Regions from separate parts of the Paenibacillus sp. FSL F4-0125 genome, predicted to be linked through region 1. Evidence: riboswitches for the same ligand, from Rfam matches in the RefSeq annotation. Region 1 holds a riboswitch; each other region holds the start of a gene.
What was found. A riboswitch is a leader RNA that binds a small molecule or an ion and turns the genes downstream of it on or off. The one in region 1 is predicted to bind cyclic di-GMP.
Positions count from the first base shown of each region.

Region 2: another riboswitch for cyclic di-GMP. It lies ahead of NST74_RS05155 (bifunctional diguanylate cyclase/phosphodiesterase); the one in region 1 lies ahead of NST74_RS01825 (anti-repressor SinI family protein).
Region 3: another riboswitch for cyclic di-GMP. It lies ahead of NST74_RS03150 (transglutaminase-like domain-containing protein); the one in region 1 lies ahead of NST74_RS01825 (anti-repressor SinI family protein).

Region 1 is NZ_JBBOZJ010000001.1:405,327-411,549, forward strand. It holds gene NST74_RS01820 (2-oxoglutarate dehydrogenase E1 component) at 12-2,879, opposite strand; cyclic di-GMP riboswitch class I at 3,352-3,436, shown strand; gene NST74_RS01825 (anti-repressor SinI family protein) at 3,464-3,619, shown strand; gene NST74_RS01830 (helix-turn-helix domain-containing protein) at 3,828-4,157, opposite strand; gene NST74_RS01835 (TasA family protein) at 4,317-4,937, opposite strand; gene sipW (signal peptidase I SipW) at 5,030-5,617, opposite strand; gene NST74_RS01845 (hypothetical protein) at 5,619-6,223, opposite strand, start outside.
Region 2 is NZ_JBBOZJ010000001.1:1,175,532-1,181,754, forward strand. It holds gene NST74_RS05150 (M20 family metallo-hydrolase) at 117-1,358, shown strand; cyclic di-GMP riboswitch class I at 1,591-1,677, shown strand; gene NST74_RS05155 (bifunctional diguanylate cyclase/phosphodiesterase) at 1,797-4,031, shown strand; gene NST74_RS05160 (methyl-accepting chemotaxis protein) at 4,043-5,761, shown strand; gene NST74_RS05165 (ring-cleaving dioxygenase) at 6,049-6,223, shown strand, end outside.
Region 3 is NZ_JBBOZJ010000001.1:693,285-699,507, reverse strand. It holds rRNA gene NST74_RS03155 (16S ribosomal RNA) at 1-1,362, opposite strand, end outside; gene NST74_RS03150 (transglutaminase-like domain-containing protein) at 1,774-2,583, opposite strand; cyclic di-GMP riboswitch class I at 2,597-2,677, opposite strand; cyclic di-GMP riboswitch class I at 2,786-2,866, opposite strand; gene NST74_RS03145 (class D sortase) at 2,991-3,641, opposite strand; gene NST74_RS03140 (GtrA family protein) at 3,676-4,080, opposite strand; gene NST74_RS03135 (glycosyltransferase family 2 protein) at 4,070-5,050, opposite strand; gene NST74_RS03130 (phospholipid carrier-dependent glycosyltransferase) at 5,150-6,223, opposite strand, start outside.

The sequences.
Region 1 (6,223 bases):
ATACCGTCCTCTTAGGAGGACGGTACAGCCGTTTGTACTTGTGAATTTGATTTTAGGGCCTCTGAAACAATTCTACGCTGTTCAAAGCTATGAACATCTGCATAACCACTGGCTGGACTGGAACGTTCAGGACGTCCGATATATCTCACGCTGGTGTTTTGCGGTGCAATGGAGCGTAACCGAGGTTCGGTGTAGCTCCAGCCACCCATATTCTTCGGCTCTTCTTGCACCCAGACAATTTCCTGAAGAGCTGGGAACGAGCTTAGGTGAGCATTCAGTTCACGTTCTGGGAACGGATAGAGTTGCTCTAGGCGAAGTACATGTAGCCAAGACCAATCTTTGTCTGAGGCAGCTTCGAGTTCTGTTTGGATGTCGATAGCTACTTTACCGCTGCAGACTACAAGACGCTTAACCTCACCTGGTTTTTTGCCTAGCAGAGGCTCTGATAACACAGGCTGGAATTGTCCTGAGGCGAGCTCAGTTCCGGCAGAAGCGCTCCGTGTATTACGAATGAGACTCTTCGGTGTCATGATGACTAACGGTCTTGCATCTTCCTGTCCGCATAACGCCGCTTGGCGCCGCAAGAGATGGAAATACTGGGAGGCGCTCGTCAAGTTGGCAACGGTCCAGTTTTCTTCTGCGGATAATTGCAGGAAGCGTTCCAATCTACCGCTGGAATGCTCAGGTCCCTGGCCTTCGTAACCATGAGGCAGCATGATGACAAGATTGCTGCGCTGCGTCCATTTGGCGCGTCCAGCGGCAATGAATTGGTCAAATATAACTTGACCTGCATTAGCGAAATCGCCATATTGTGCTTCCCAGATCACGAAGGTTTCCGGTGCGAACACGTTATAACCATACTCAAAGCCTAATACCGATGCTTCTGACAGCGGACTGTTGTATACGCCAAAGGAAGCGCGGGAATTACTCAGCTGATGAAGTGGAGAGAACAATTCCCCAGTCTTACTGTCGTGCAGCACTAGATGGCGATGAGCGAAGGTTCCGCGCTGAGCATCCTGACCGCTCAGGCGAATTGGCGTACCATCTTTTAGAATGGTAGCGAAGGCGAGAGACTCAGCAAGTGCCCAGTCGACCTTTTCACCTTCATTCAGTGCATCCTTACGGCGTTGCAGAATTCGTTCCAGCTTCGGATAGACTTGGAATCCTTCGGGCACAGTCAGCAGTTCACGATTGATCTCCTGCAGGCTGGAGATAGATAATGCTGTTGAGCCTGGCGCAGCGTGTTCCGCTTCTAAAGGAATGAAGGCTTTTGGTTCTTTTTTCTTGTGATTGCCTTCCTTCATACTATCATACGCACGTTGCAAAACGCTTTCTGCAGCAGCATTCATCTCTTTAACATCGTCAGCTGTAAGAATCTTTTCACGCTGTAGTCGTTCAGCATAAACCTTGTAGACGGTTGGATGTTTACGCACCTTACTGTAAACAATAGGCTGTGTAGTATCAGGATCATCCATTTCGTTATGACCATGACGGCGGTAGCCGATGAGATCAATCACGAAATCCTTTTTAAATTGGTGGCGATATGCGCTAGCTAAACGGACAGCTGCTACACAGGCCTCCGGATCATCGGCGTTGACATGGACAATCGGGATTTCATACCCTTTGGCGATATCACTGGCATAATGCGTAGAACGGGAGTCTTCACTTTCGGTCGTAAAGCCGATCCGGTTATTAACAATGATATGGATCGTTCCACCATTCTGATAACCTTGAAGTTTGCCGATATTAAGTGTTTCTGCAACAATCCCTTCACCTGGAAAAGCAGCATCGCCATGCATTAGCACTGCTATAGCTTTACTGGTATCAATCTTAGGCAGTCCGGCAGTGCTCCGATCCTCTTGAGCGGCACGAGTGAAACCTTCCACGACAGGATTGACGAATTCCAAGTGACTTGGATTGTTCGCTAGTGTTATTCTTGTGCGTACGGTTTCTCCTTCACGGACAGCGCGGTCTGCACCGAGATGGTATTTCACATCACCCGTCCAGCCATAGTTAATGCCTGTAGAGCCTTCGGAAGGGAAGAGCTCCTTGTTTGGAGAATGATGAAACTCTGAAAATATAATATCATAAGGTTTGCCTAAAATATGTGCGAGAACGTTGAGACGGCCGCGGTGCGCCATACCCATCAGAATATGCTCTGCACCGTCATGCGCAGCAGCGCGTACGATTTCATCGAGCATCGGCACAAGAGCGTCGTTGCCCTCCAAGCTGAAACGTTTCTGGCCCACAAAGGTCTTGTGGAGGAAGGTTTCGAATTGCTCTACTTGAATCAGGCGGTTTAGTAGTTCTTTGCGTTCTGAATTATTTAAAGGTGCTGGTGAGCTAGTGGATTCTGCCTGTCTATTCAGCCATTGCAATTCTTTTTCCTCATGCACATGCCCGAATTCATAGGCGATAGTTTTGGTATATGCCTGACGCATACGCTGAACAGCATCCCATCCGGTATGCACGTCATTCGGTGCATTCTCCCAAATGAGTGTGGCAGGTAATGCGATCAGATCCTCACGGGTCAGCCCATAGGTTTCAAGTTCGAGATATTTAGCCATGGGATTGTGGTCCCGCTCAAGCGGATCAATTTCAGCGGCCATATGGCCATATATACGAATATTAGCGATTAACTTGGAAGCTCTTACTGCTTTTCTAAGCCATTCGGTGTCTCCCGAAATGCGAGGCTGTGGAGCCGGTTCGCTATCCGGTGTTAATGGTGGGGGACCCGAATTTGTAAAAAGTTCGCGATAATTATTCTCTACGGTGGATGGGTCTTTCACAAATTGCTCGTATCTTTCTTGAATGTAGCCTAAATTGGGTCCATAATACTTACTCCAAATGGATTCGTTATAGGGCTCTTTGGCTGCCATGAATACATCCTCCTCAACGGATGAACTCCATACGTGACATTTTGTGTCAATGCTTGTAGGAGCTGTGATGATTGCGGTTTCATTCCTCATCTTATTGTGCTACTTTCCACACATGTAATCAATTCATTCTTTCGTCTAATACGTTCGCAAAATGGTATGGGTTAGCTTGTTCTACTAAATAAAGAGTTGTTCTTTTTTATTACCCATTCTAAAGGCCTACTAAAATGATTCTATTATCCTTAATTTTAACTAAATAGGGGATGGGGCATTATTATATTGGGTTATATAATTTTATGAATAAGACGAGTATCGCGATAATAGGACAGGAAATTCTATAAAAGAACTTCTATTTTTTGTTTTTTAATGGAAAAACTAATCAGAAATCGACACACTTTTTCACTTTAGTATAGTATAATGTTATTGCAGTTAGCGTTTTTCATATATTTCAAAGTAGATCCTTTCACGTAAAGGGTCCAGTAAAAGGTAAACTTGCCGAAAGGCAGGGGCACAAAGTCGCGGGTCTAAGGTAGAAATACTATGACAGCCGGATTGCCTGGGGACGTAAAATCTTAGGAGGAGATTTTTTGGACAAGTCCAACCAGGGAAGCAACAAAGAACAGCAGGTCATTGATCTAGACGTAGAGTGGGTCCATTTATTATTAGCAGCTAAGAAGGCTGGCATAAAGGCAGATGAAATTCGTCGCTTCTTAAATGAGAAGACTGTGCAAGCCGTGCAGTAATACATTCAGAGCATTACATATCAAATGAGCACAGCGATAACTCGCTGTGCTTTTTTTCTTTATATTAAGCAGCTATAAGTTTCAGATGACACACTGTCCTTATATTCTAGTAGAATATAAAACGCCTTCGCAGTCCATTTAGGAGAACGAAGGCGCTTATGCTTGATAGTATGAGTAGAAGAGGATCTTATCAGATCAGATGGAAGGATTAATCCTTCTGATCCAGGCGCCATTTCTGGTAGTCCAGAAACTCCTTGAATTCGCGTTTGCTTATGCCTGAGGCCATAGCTTCCTGCACCAATCGGAACCATTCCGAATCTAAAGGTGATTCCTCAGCATCATTAGGTTCTCCATAGAGCAAAGCGTGGATGGATACCTGAAGCGCGTCGGCGATCTTTTCGATAAATTGGATTGAAGGATTGGATTGGATGTTTCTCTCCACATTGCTAAGATACGACTTAGCAACATCCGCTCTGTCCGCAAGCTCAGATAGGGACAATCCCTTTTCTAGGCGGAGATGCTGGATACGTTGGCCCATATTTTGTGGCACTATGCTGACGCCCCTCCGTAATTTTTGTTATTAGTATAGCAAATATCAATAAATTCGACAAAGATTATTGTAAAGAAAAAAGCAGCATCTACTTATCCGCTTTCCGGAATAAGAATCTGCTGCTCTTCGAATGGAAGACTTATTAGATTATTTAGCGGATCCAGCGGTTTGCTTACCTACGAAATCCCAAGTCAGAGTTAATGAATCTTTTTGGAAGTAGTTTTGCTCTTGGCCGTTATCAACAAATTCGAATTGAACGGTGAAGCTATCATTTGTGCCAGCCTTAATTCCAGATGCTTCGCTAGTACCCCAGATTGCATCAAGTCCAGTATTTTTTACGAGATCCGGTGTCTGAGTCTTCAAATCGGCCAGGGTAGTTTCCCAAACTACTTTCTCTTCACTACCAGGTAAGATGCCGCTTTTATCTTTATTCACCAGGAATTTAACTTTGATGAATTTTGCCAAATCGTTAGCGCCGTTGTTACCACCTACATCATTAATAGAGGTAGCTGTTTTGAGGAGGATCGAACCGATATCAAGTGTACCGTCATTTTTTAGTTTGAAGTCTCTTTTGATCGTATCGCCTGGCTTCAGATCCTTCAAATCAACGATAACAGAAGGATCAGAGTTCAAATCCAGTGTACCAGCTGCGAATGTAGCGGTGCTTTGTGCAGTGTCGCTAAAGTAAGCGAAAGTTCCTCCACCAATCAATGATAAACCCAGTGCTGCAGATGCTACGCCAAGACCCAATGTTTTTTTGATACCCATAATTAAAATTCCTCCTCGGTTTTTGTGGTTTTTTTTATAAAAGTTATATATTGTAACTTCCGGTTCGTAAGCGGAAGCGGACAATCAACGAATTACTGTATTTCAGTTGGAGGTGGAGAGGTGGGCAGTATAGCCGCATTTTTCTTTTCGAGTGCAGCTACAGCCTTCCATGATGAATACAGGGCATAGAGCAGGAGCATCAAGCCTGGTACGATCATGAGCACAACACTTCCAGCTTTGGAAACTGCGAAATTCATAGCGTAACCTACATAAGGAACAGTGACCCCGGTATACTCAGCTACAACATTTGTGGAACTGGTAGGGTTCATATCAGGCGCATCATTGTTATCGCCTTTCGTGCGATACATGGCTTCACCAGTAGCGTTGTTCATTGTTGCTTCTACAACACGGTGAGTAATGAGCAGGTTTTCTTCATTTCTAAAGGTGATAACATCGCCTTTTTTGAAGCGATTCATATCTCCTCCGGGTTTTAAAGCGACAATCGATCCGGTTTGAATCCCTGGCTCCATCGAACCTGAGAGTACCGATTTGATCTGGTATCCGAAGAAGGCAGGTTCACCGCCGGAGGCCTTGGATAACACTACGGCTATCACCAGCAGAATAAAGATCACAAGCATGATGCTCGATAATGTATTGTTGATCATTTTTTTAATCCGCATATTATTCTCCACCTTTGTCTTGTTGAAGGGCCGAAGGAGCTGGTGTTGCTGCCGGTGGGGAAGAGGTTGTAGCTTCCGCCTTTGGCGTCTCCTGAGGAACCTTTTGCTGTGGTATATCTTGTGGAATCGTTGGCTCTTCACCAACTTCCGGATCGACCGGGTTAGTGGCTGGGGCTTCAGGTTGCTCTTTATTTATGTTCTCTGGAGCAGCTTCACCTGTTGGTGGAGTCGCTTCCGTTTTTGCTTTCTCTTCAGCTTCAGCTTTCGCTTTGTCCTCTGCTTCTTGCTTTTCTTTTTTCTCCAGGGCCAAACGTTCTTCTTTCTTCGCTTGTTCCAGCGCCTCTAATCGGGCTTTCTCAAGGGCTTCCAATTGTTGTTCGCGGGTTTGACTGATCAATTGGAGCTGACTCTGAAGAGTGCTGATGCCTGAAGTAGCTGATTCTTTAAGACCATTCATTTCAGTATTGAGATTTTCATAAGTGGAGGTAAGCTCGCTAGAGATATTGCCAGCCGGTTGACTAAAAGCAATCAGGTAGGGGAACGGCTGCTGAAATGCCTCATTGCGTAACTCGGGTTGTCCATATACATCACTGGTCACTACCGAAG
Region 2 (6,223 bases), 770 kb from region 1:
TCCAATACACCTCATCAAGTAAGTAATTTTTAAAGATTAGCACTACCTCTATTGTATATCATTCACGAATTTTGATGAAACCATAATCATGAATACCCAGGATTGGAGATACTGGCATGGATAGAAAGAGCAGATATCAGGCATTATTTGATAATATTAATCAATACAATTCGGGTGAGAAGGGCATCACTAGAATTGCCTATACAAATGAAGAGCAGACCTGTACGAGTGCTTTTATGCGGATGTGTAAGGCTGAGAATTTAGATATTCGGATGGATCATTGCGGAAATGTGATTGCTAGAAGAAATGGGAAGATAGAAGGGCTTCCACCCGTTGTAATGGGCTCTCACTTGGATACGGTATATCAAGGAGGGAAGTACGATGGTGTGGTAGGTGTAACGGCTGCCTTGGAAGTAATCAAACGTTTAAACGAAAAAGGGATTGAAACGGATCATCCGATCGAAGTTATTTCCTTTGCTTGTGAGGAATCCTCGCGGTTTGGTATTTCAACAGTAGGCAGCAAAGTAATGGCAGGGTTATTTCAGAAGGAGAAATACAAAGATTTAAAGGACAAAGATGGGATTACCATGGAAAAGGCATTTTCGCTATGCGCATTAGATTATAACAGTATTGATCAGGCGAGTAGAGGGGATGAAGAACTAAAAGCGTTTTTCGAATTACATATTGAGCAAGGTCCCGTCTTAATAAACAATAATAAAAAAATAGGAATTGTGACTGGAATTGCTGCACCCGTGAGACTGCATATTCAAATATCAGGGAAAGCGTCCCACTCTGGAACGACACCTATGAATATGAGAAAAGATGCTTTTCTAGGTGCCTCAGAAATAGCACTTGAGCTTGAAAAAGCAGCTAAACTCGAACAAGAATATGGAACGGTTGCGACCCTTGGGGTGATAGACATCTTAAATGGTGCTATGAACGTGGTTCCGGGAGAAGTTGAAATTAAAATTGATATCAGATCTACTTCAGTGGCGTCCAGACAACGTGTGTTAAACCATTTATATCAAACGATATCCTCAGTACAAGCAAGCAGACAACTTGAAATTACGAGTACGGAGATCATTTCGGAGGAACCTGTCCTATTATCAGATGAGATCAGTCATGTTCTAGAATCTATTTGTGAAGAGAAGGGGATATTGAGTCAACGGATGATCAGCGGGGCAGGACATGATGCTATGAACATGAACAAACTTTGCCCAGTAGGGCTTATCTTTGTTCCTTCTGTAGATGGACTTAGTCATCATCCCAATGAATATACAGATATGGACGATATCATTATGGGGATTGATATCTTAGAAGAAGCTGTTCTTCGTTATGCGTTTGTAAGACAAACATAGTTCGTGTTGAGAAGTAAGTCCCAATGTGACATATATAAATGTTACATTGGGCTTTAGTATCTAAATTTCATAATTGTTCGCAGAATTGTTGCTTTACATTAATAAATATTATATTAAAGTTAATATTGACGTTTGTGAAAAAATTCCCATTCAAAAATATTAAATCACAGCGGAAATAGGTCTTTTGGAGGTAACCTATTTTTAATAGAGTATTTAGGACTAGTAATAGTGAAAAAAATATTGGTAAACCTATTGAAAAATAGGGACACAAAGCCATAGGGTCTAAATCTATTTATAGATATGACAGCCGGTTGCATGCAGTGGGAGTTTCATGCTCTTATTTTTTGATGCATATGCAGCCGTTATCATTCTGATAGCGGCTTTTTTTGCTCGTTTTCTAATAAAAAGCGTAATAAATCGGAAAAAGGATGATAGTAGATGGATCAGAAACAACCACTGAGAGTATGGAGAATGATAGGCCTCGTCATAATGGCAACGTTGATATTTTGGGGGTGTTCTTACTATTTCATAAAATGGACTGCTAACTCTTATGAGCAAGAAGCGGTTGCTGCTACATCAGAAGCTACGATACATGCGAGTAAATCGATTGGAAATATGATACAGGGTGGATTAGATTCATTAGATGGAATTGCTGATTCTATTTCGGAAATCAATTATATGGATTGGGATAAGACCAAAAAATATCTGCATCACTTTGATAAAAAATATAATTTTATTCGAATTAGCATCAACAGCCCAGATGGTAAAGCTTACGCATCGGATGGGACAATGTTTGATGTATCAGATGAAGTAGGGTTCCAAAAAGCTCTGCAGGGTATTAGCAGTATTTCTGATCCATTCTTAGATAAGATCTCCAATAAAGAAATTATCACGATCAATAGTCCACTTAAGTTTAAAGGTGAAGTGAAGGGTGCTTTATCTGCCAGCAGATATACACAGGATCTTTATGATGCTCTTGCAGTTTCCTTCTTTAAAGGTCATGGTTATTCTCAAATCATTGATCAAAAGGGACAAGTCATTATCAAATCGAAGAATCTCGAAGAGGATAAGTCAATTGATAACATATTCGAAAGTATAAGTATTGATTCTAGAAATAAGAAACAACTGCAAATCTTTAAAGAGAACATAACCGCAAAAAAATCTGGAGTAGGAATATTTTGGATTTACGGAGAAAGCAAAATGGTTGGCTATTCTGGCATCCAGGGGGTTGAGGATTGGTATATTCTCTCCGTGATACCGAAAGATGTGATCATGGCCAAAGCGTCTCAAATGAGCCAGGCGACTTTTCTATTATGTTTAATCATGTTTGTCTTATTATTGATCATATTTGTAAACATTCTATTAAATAAGAGCAAAATTAGGAAACAGATGGAGAGGATTGCCTTTGAGGATGAGTTAACGCATCTTTCTAGAACGAATAAATTTATTGAAGATGCTCAGTATTTACTTAAAGAGAAACCGAATACAAAGTTTGCTGTGTTGCAATTTGATATTGAACAATTTAAATACATCAATGAAATTGTCGGTTTTCATGAAGGAAATAGCATTTTGATTCAAGTGGCTAATAGCTTAACAGCAAACACATTAGACGAGGATGTCATTGGACGTTTAGGGGGTGATCGGTTTATTCTTTTCACTTCGTATGACAATAAGGCGGAATTAATCATCCGTATACAAGTACTTACTGAACAAATGAGCGACTATACGTTTGGAAATGAAGAAGGTTTTAGGCTAGTGATTAATTGTGGAATTTACTGTATAGATGATCGTCAGAGCGATATCCTCACATGTATTGACCGAGCAGGAATCGCTTGTAAGTCCATTAAAGGTGGATACAAGAGCTCATGCACTTTCTTTGACGAACAATTGTTATTGCAGATACACGAAGAGCAAGACATCGTAAGAAAGATGGATGCTGCCATGACAAATGGTGAATTTATAGTATATTTACAACCGAAAATGGATCTGCGAGTGAACAGTTTTCATGGCGCTGAGGCATTGGTTCGATGGAATGATCCTCAGAAAGGACTTATATCTCCTGTAGTATTTATTCCCATATTTGAGAGGAATCGCTTTATCGTGAAATTAGATTTAATGGTGTTTAAATCAGTATGTATCATGTTGAGTAAGTGGATCCAGGAAGGAATCCAGCCACTTCCGATTTCAGTGAATATATCGCTTATAACCCTATACCATAATGATTTCCTGCTCCATTTGACGAATATTATTAACAGGTACCAGGTACCTGCTCGATTGATAGAGTTAGAGCTGACCGAGTCTATTGTATTCCAAAATTTAGAGTTTGTTAGAGATATTTTGTTGGAGTTGAAACGTAAAGGATTTTCCATAGCTATCGATGATTTTGGGACAGGTTATAGTTCCTTAAATGTATTGCAATATTTCCCTGCTGATGTCATTAAGTTAGACAGGGCTTTTCTGATGAGTAAGTCAAATGATGAGACAGGGAAGATAGTAATTGCAAGTATGGTCAAGCTAGCTAGGGATTTAAATATGAAAGTTGTGGCAGAGGGAGTTGAGACAGAGGAGCAAATTGATTTTTTGAAACAAATAGATTGTGAAATCGCTCAAGGTTATTATTTCGCGAAACCAATGCCAGTAGAAGAATATGAAAGCTTAATTAAAAGTACATAGGAGTGCAAAGCATGAGGAAAATGAGAAATTGGACTATCGTAGGCAAAATTACTGTTACTAATTCAATATTACTGTTAGGTGCTCTGATCATTGCGATCGTTGGTAGTGTGTATTTCAGCAATATGTATGCGAACTCTAGAAGTATGTATAAGAACGATCTTACGTCAGTTTATGCACTTGGGAAATTCGAATCTAATAATCATGAAATAGTAACCTTAACGAATAAGATGATCGCTAGTCATGATCCAAGCGAACTTCAAGAGAGTTATCAGAAAGTTGTTGAGCTTCAAGCTGAAAACAATGGAATCTTGAATAAGTATGAAGAAACACGTTCCCTCCCAAACGAAAAGGAGATTTATGCTGAAGTTTTATCATTAACGAAACAGTATCGGCAAATTCAGCTTCCGATGCTTGAGAAGATGCTGAATACACCTACATATGATCCTAGTGAAGATACCACTTCAAATCTTGAAGCGTTAAATACGAAACGAAATGAAGACCTTGGAAAATTAGTTGGAATGAACTTAGGAAGTGCCCAAAATGCAGATGTTCAGAATAAGAAGCTATTTCAAAAAGGACTTACGGTTAATATCATTGTTGCTTTTCTCGTTATCCTGATTTCAATCGGTTCATATTTGTCCTTGAGAAGATATTTCTCACGAGCAGTAACCATTATCCTGAACTTTTCAGAGGCGTTTGGTCGAGGAGATCTGACTCAAAGAGCTAAGTTTGATGCTGAAGATGAATTTGGTCGAATCGTGAAGTCGCTTAATCATTCGGCAGAGCAAGTACAAACCATCGTAGCTAGTGCTTCTTCTTCAGCACAAGAGTTAGGTGCACTTAGTGAAGAATTATCTGCAACAGTTGAGGAAGTAAATGCTACAATGGATCAAATTTATAATTCCTCGCAAGAGGTTGCTTCTGGAAGTGAATCTTTAAGTGCTACAACAGAAGAAGTAAATGCAACAGTACAAGAGATTATCTCCAATGCAGATCTGCTAAGTAATAAGGCGGGAGTAGCACTAAATACCTCCGAAGAAATTCTGGTACAGGCAGCTTCCGCGAAGGAAAAGGCTGTAGCATCGATTCAATATGCGACAAGTTTGTATGCTGAGAAACAAAATTCCATTATGCATGCGATCGAGGCTGGGAAAGTTGTTAATGAAGTAAGAGAAATGGCCGGGTACATTTCAGAGATTGCAGCTCAAACGAATCTATTGTCCTTGAATGCTTCCATTGAGGCAGCGAGAGCTGGGGATGAGGGAAGAGGATTTGCTGTAGTTGCTAATGAAGTACGCAAACTTGCTGTACAGTCGGAGGAATCGGTAGTGAAAATTCAGAAAATGACACTGCTAGTGGAAGATGCTTTTGAGAATGTGTCCTTTCAATCACAAGCGCTACTGGATTTTATCGATTCGACGGTGATAAGTGATTATGAGAGTTTCGAGCAAGTAAGTATACAATATAAAAATGATGCCGATATGTTTCATGAGATCACAGGTGAAATGGTATCTTCAATGCACGGACTGAAGATATCAATGGCAGAGGTAGATCAAGCGATGACGAATGTTGCCGCAGTATCTCAACAGTCTGCGGACAATGTAAGTGGCATTCGGAATCACATTTCAGATACATTACAAGCGTTTGAAGATGTGGCTGCTTCTTCTGAGCACCAGGCGAATATTGCGGAAATGATGAATGAGACGGTTGGTAAATTTGTGATCGAGTAACACCAAAACAACAGAGCCTTGTTCAGTATGTCTATTTACATCCTGAACAAGGCTCTTCTCTTTTATAGTGTTTGGTTGACAATAACAAAGGAGTGTGTTAAATTTATCTTAAGTTAAAGATAATTAATGTAAAGATAGTTTGGATGTATTGTTTTATGAAACATAGGAACAATGTTGGAAAACAAATTTTTTTGATAGATATCTTAACATTAAGATAATTCAATTAATCTTTCTTGATTTAGGGAATTATATTACAAAATCAAACTAAACTTTAGGAGTGTACAATCATGAGAAATTTAAAAGGGATTCACCACGTTACAGCCATCACAAGCAGCGCAGAGAAGAATTATGAGTTTTTTACTTACGTATTGGGAATGCGTCTAGTGAAGAAAACCGTCAATCAAGACGATATTCAAACGTATCACTTGTTTTTTGCAGATGATAAGGGCAGTGCCGGAACAG
Region 3 (6,223 bases), 290 kb from region 1:
ACTAGCAATTCCGACTTCATGCAGGCGAGTTGCAGCCTGCAATCCGAACTGAGACCGGCTTTGATGGGATTGGCTCCACCTCGCGGCTTCGCTTCCCGTTGTACCGGCCATTGTAGTACGTGTGTAGCCCAGGTCATAAGGGGCATGATGATTTGACGTCATCCCCACCTTCCTCCGGTTTGTCACCGGCAGTCACTCTAGAGTGCCCAACATTACTTGCTGGCAACTAAAGTTAAGGGTTGCGCTCGTTGCGGGACTTAACCCAACATCTCACGACACGAGCTGACGACAACCATGCACCACCTGTCTCCTCTGTCCCGAAGGCCGCTGCTATCTCTAGCAGATTCAGAGGGATGTCAAGACCTGGTAAGGTTCTTCGCGTTGCTTCGAATTAAACCACATACTCCACTGCTTGTGCGGGTCCCCGTCAATTCCTTTGAGTTTCAGTCTTGCGACCGTACTCCCCAGGCGGAGTGCTTACTGTGTTAACTTCGGCACCAAGGGTATCGAAACCCCTAACACCTAGCACTCATCGTTTACGGCGTGGACTACCAGGGTATCTAATCCTGTTTGCTCCCCACGCTTTCGCGCCTCAGCGTCAGTTACAGCCCAGAAAGTCGCCTTCGCCACTGGTGTTCCTCCACATATCTACGCATTTCACCGCTACACGTGGAATTCCACTTTCCTCTTCTGTACTCAAGTCACCCAGTTTCCAGTGCGACCTTAGGTTGAGCCCAAGGTTTAAACACCAGACTTAAATGACCGCCTGCGCGCGCTTTACGCCCAATAATTCCGGACAACGCTTGCCCCCTACGTATTACCGCGGCTGCTGGCACGTAGTTAGCCGGGGCTTTCTTCTCAGGTACCGTCACTCCGGTAGCAGTTACTCTACCGGACGTTCTTCCCTGGCAACAGAGCTTTACGATCCGAAAACCTTCATCACTCACGCGGCGTTGCTCCGTCAGACTTTCGTCCATTGCGGAAGATTCCCTACTGCTGCCTCCCGTAGGAGTCTGGGCCGTGTCTCAGTCCCAGTGTGGCCGTTCACCCTCTCAGGTCGGCTACGCATCGTCGCCTTGGTGGGCCGTTACCCCACCAACTAGCTAATGCGCCGCAGGCCCATCCCTCAGTGACAGATTGCTCCGTCTTTCATTCTTCCTTCAGGAGAAAAAAGAAATTATCCGGTATTAGCTACCGTTTCCGGTAGTTATCCCAGTCTAAGGGGCAGGTTGCCTACGTGTTACTCACCCGTCCGCCGCTAAGTTATTTTGAAAGCAAGCTTTCAAAATAACTCCGCTCGACTTGCATGTATTAGGCACGCCGCCAGCGTTCGTCCTGAGCCAGGATCAAACTCTCCAATTAGTATTGAAAAGAGCGATATGCTCATTTTGAAACATCTGACGAGAAAATTAATTCTCACGATGAAATCCCAAAAGCGTAAGATACGCTGTGAAACTCATCAGTTTTGGATTTCACTTTCGTGATTTCCTACTCACTCGTTGTTCAGTTTTCAAAGATCAAGTTCTCGTTGGCGCCGTTTAATGTCTCAGCAGCAACTCTTATAATATATCATGTTGTTCTCAGTAATGCAAGCTTTTTTTCGAAAGCCGTTTATATAACTCTCTCAAACATTGCCTGTACGCTGTCTAACAACGCTTAACTATAATAACCTATCTACTCATAGAAAAGCAACCCCTAATAGAAAAATAAACAACCAGCTTAATAATTAAGCTGGTTGTTTATTTAATAGAGTTATGATTCTAGCGTTTCAAATTAATAGTATTTTGCTGCAGTATACTTACTTGAAGCCTTAATAAAATCCGTATTCTTCTTACTCTTCGCTGCCGATGCATCTACCGTGGTATCAATAGTAACCCATTTCCCATCCATCAATACTTCATTCCATGCATGGTATTGCGTAACGTAGCTAGTATTCCCCATCACCAATTTAGCAGGCACATCTACACTACGCAGCATTGCGGCAAAAAGAGAAGCATAGTCATAGCAGATTCCTTTTTTAGTATTCAAAGTGTTGTTAATGTTCGGAATGTAATCTGTTGTTACGTTATTAGCAAGAGAATAATCATATTGTACATTAGCAACTACATAGTTATAAATTGCCTTAACTTTTTCTTCATCTGTTGTTTTACCTTTTGTAAGCTCTTTAGCCTTAACGATTGCTTTATCAGAAGAACTCCATTTCACATTCTGTACGGAGCCCAAATATACGGAATTTGAGTCGTTCATAGTTAAATCTACTACTTCAGAATAGAGAGCCTTATATTTATTACCTGTTGTATTCTCAAGAACAGAAACTTTATAAGTCCCATTCCCTTGTTGCAAAGGGAAGTCCTCAGCTTGTCCAGAAGCATATAAATTGTATGTATAGCTACTGTTATCTTTTGTGATCATCAGCTTAACTCTTTTATCTTTTGGAATATCGTAGTTAATACCGATTACACCTTGAGCTAATTTGGATGTATTCAACCAGTTTGAATCTGGACTTGCAGCTTGAGCTGTGCTTACTGGAACCGAAGTAATCAGCACGAACAGCGCCACCATCATAAAATAAACCTTTTTCACGGATAAAACTCCTTTCGGTAGCTGGCTGCCATCCTTTCGGGAAGGCCCTTTAGCTTTGCGTCCCTACCTTTCGATAGGTTTGCCGTTATCGTATAAGCTCTATCTGTTCTAATTTCACTAGACAAATTAACAGAATCAGTCCAAGTAGAAATATGAATCTAAGATTCTTATATATTTTATAAAAACAAAAAAAGCCTCTTCATTCGGTAACTGGCTGCCATCCTTTCGGGAAGGCCCTTTAGCTTTGCGTCCCTACCTTTCGATAGGTTTGCCGTTTATCGTGTTTAGCTTTTATAGTCTTATACTACCATATTTATCCTCGTAAACAAGAACAAAATTGCTAGTTTTGCTATTATTTTATAGTTATCTCTCTGTATTTCAGTTCTCTTGTCATTTCTCATCTACTATTAGGTAAGCTTAGCATGAACAATCAAACGATGTGTAGGATCTACTAGTGGGTCACACGTAATTAGAGTAAGAATCTTATCCTTGTTATTCCCGTCAAGAACAGACACATCACTGGGAAGTACAACAGAAATATCATAAACCTCGTAATTATATACCTGATCGCTCGTTTTTACCGTGATTACATCCCCAACCACAACTTCATTCAATCTGTTAAACAATCTGCCCGTAGTTCTAGCTCTATGAGCAGCTATTGCGGCGTTCCCGATTTCTCCAAGCGGGGCCGTTTCTTTCATATGGGCCGCAGCATGCTTCATATTTGCTTTTGTTGCTCCTTCTAATACTGGCAGCTTCAGATCAATCTTAGCAATCTCTATTAATGCGATAACTTTGCCGCCCACTTCAATCTCCGGTTCTGGCTTTTCTGTTTCTTGAGGCTGTGCCTGTGCATCTAGAACGGATTCCTCTGCTAGTAGCTGAGTGACCTCGGCATATCTACTCTTCAGATCAGGTGGTGGAGTGCTTTCGATGGTGCTCAGTTCAGCCGTTTCTAATAGCTTCTCCTGCTGCCAGTCGTTATACCATTCGTTAGCTTTTGGATAAAGCATGATAAGGATCCCAGCCAGTATGAGCACATACGAGAATTTACGCATGATTTTCACCTCCGTGGATTGGTTCTACTGCACTTTAGAAAACCCATTTACGACTTCCGAAGAAGTTAATGATCACCGTCACAAACGTTACTAATACCTTAGAGATCAACACTTGAATGCCTAGTTTGTCAGTCAACAGATGCATTAGCAACAGCGATATTCCGAGCACTACCAGATTCAGTATGATAAACTTCAGCAACTGAGCCTTATCAAAGCCCTCTTTACTGCCACGATTGTGATCCTTGAAGGTAACTTTTTTATTCAAAATAAAGCTGTTCGCTGTCCCTGCACTATAAGAAATCACCTGTGCCAACGCATATACCATTCCAAGTGAGTTCAGTAATGTGAAGATTACGAAATCAATTAGGGTATTCACCAAACCTACGGCATTAAATTTAAGAAACTGTATAAATGCAGCGCGTAAGTTCTTATCTGACATTATTGTAGTCCTTCCGTCGATCCACTTGTTCCTCGTTAGGATATCCTTTAGTCTCACTTACAATATATAGCGGTCTATCCTTAGACTCGTCATAAATCCGTCCAATATACTCTCCGATTACACCTAACAGCATCAGAACGATACCATTAAAGAGCAAATTGACGCCTACAATGGAAGCCCAACCTGGAACCGTCCATGATGTGAAGAAGATTCTTTGAAATAAGACGAAGAATAAATAGAGAAAGCTAGAAAAGGATAGAAAAAATCCAACATACGTAGCAATCTTAAGTGGTTTATGGGAAAAGGAAGTGATACCATCTAGCGCAAAACGAATCATTTTCTTGAGCGGATACTTGGTTTCACCTGCATAACGTTCTTCCCGCTCATACTCCACCATCGTCTGCTTAAAGCCGACCCAGCTTACCAAACCTCTGACATACCGATTTTTCTCCTTGAGCCCCCGTAAGACGTCACATACTTTACGATCAATAAGACGGAAATCGCCTGTATCCGTAGGAATGTCCACACTTGTCATGCTGCTGAGCAGCCGGTAAAACAGCTTCGCCGTTACCTTCTTGAACATCGTCTCCCCACGGCGCTTCAGCCGCTTCGCATACACAACATCATAGCCCTCTTTCCACTTCTCGATCATTTGCAAAATGACCTCAGGCGGATCTTGAAGGTCAGCGTCAATAACAACGACCGCTTGACCTTCTGCATAGTCCATGCCAGCTGTAATCGCTACCTGATGTCCGAAATTACGCGAGAAGTCAATTAGCTTGACGCATTCATCTCGATCACTGATCTCCCGAATCATTTGGGCTGAACGATCACGACTTCCGTCATTAACGAAGACTAGCTCATAAGTATCGCCGCATTCGTCCATTACTTTTTTCAAACGTTCGTAAGTAACGCTAATTACTTGCTCCTCATTGAACATGGGTACAATTACACTATATCTGGCTTTCACCTTTATTCCTCCTACAAGCTTTATGGAGCGTTACATCTTCCTATTCTTCCTAATAACGCTGTAAGCATAAACTTATTGTTATAGATTCTTTTTTAAAGCTTAGAAAACCCAAGAAGGGAACCAACGCAGCATGTTCTTCACGTAATCACCGCTAACCTGCATCCCTGATAGGACTGGGTAGAACGCGACAAAGAGCAGTAACGCAACAGCCACATAAGCATAACGAACGTAACGAGCCTCAGGAAATTTACTATCTAGTAACTTCATTATATATACAATACCAAGAATCATAAAAGGTACCATAGCAAAATAATGGTAGATAAAGGTTTCTCTCGGGACAAGCATCCACGGAACATATTGTGAGAAAAAGGCGATCCAGATCATATACAGGTTTTTATCTTTGCGTTTCAGCGTAATCCACAGCGTTGCTAGCATTGCAAAAATACCCGTCCACCAGATAAGCGGATTCCCCATAGTCACTATACTTCTGACCTGACCTTCCGGCAATCCTTCACTGCCACTGAAGAACCAGACAGGTCTCTTCATAAACGGCCATTGCCACCAGGAGGATGCAAAAGGATGTGTAGCTACAAGCTGACTGTGGTAGTTGTACATATTCTTTTGAGAATCAATCAAACCTTTAATAGTAAAGCCCTCTGCAGATGCAGATAAACCCGGAACAAAAGATAAACTATAAATAATGACCGGAATGATTACGAAGAATGCAACACAACTAGCTAAAGTAATGATGGTATTCTTCCAGAACGAATTTACAGCTTCACGACAGGTACCTAAGAGTTCCTTGTCTTTGATCTTCCCTTCCGCGAGCAACCGCCCCGAAGCTTGGTATTCTCTGTAACGCTCGAAAAGCGAGATAGCTAGCATAATCGCCAGTCCGGCTCCTCCGTACAGTACAATCCACTTGGAGGCCACACCAATTCCGAAGAATAAACCTGACCAGAATAACGGAATCAAAGTTTTTCTTAGTGGTTGCCTGAAGAAATTCATAGTGTAATACCGCTGCATGAAATAAAACATCAGCATGATGAAGAATACTCCGTATACATCGATTGTAGAGATTCTTGTTTGCGTAAAATGCATGAAGTCCAGTGCGAACAATCCTGCCGCAAGTGCTGCGTATTTACTCTTTTTAAACAGACGCAGTGCCATCAC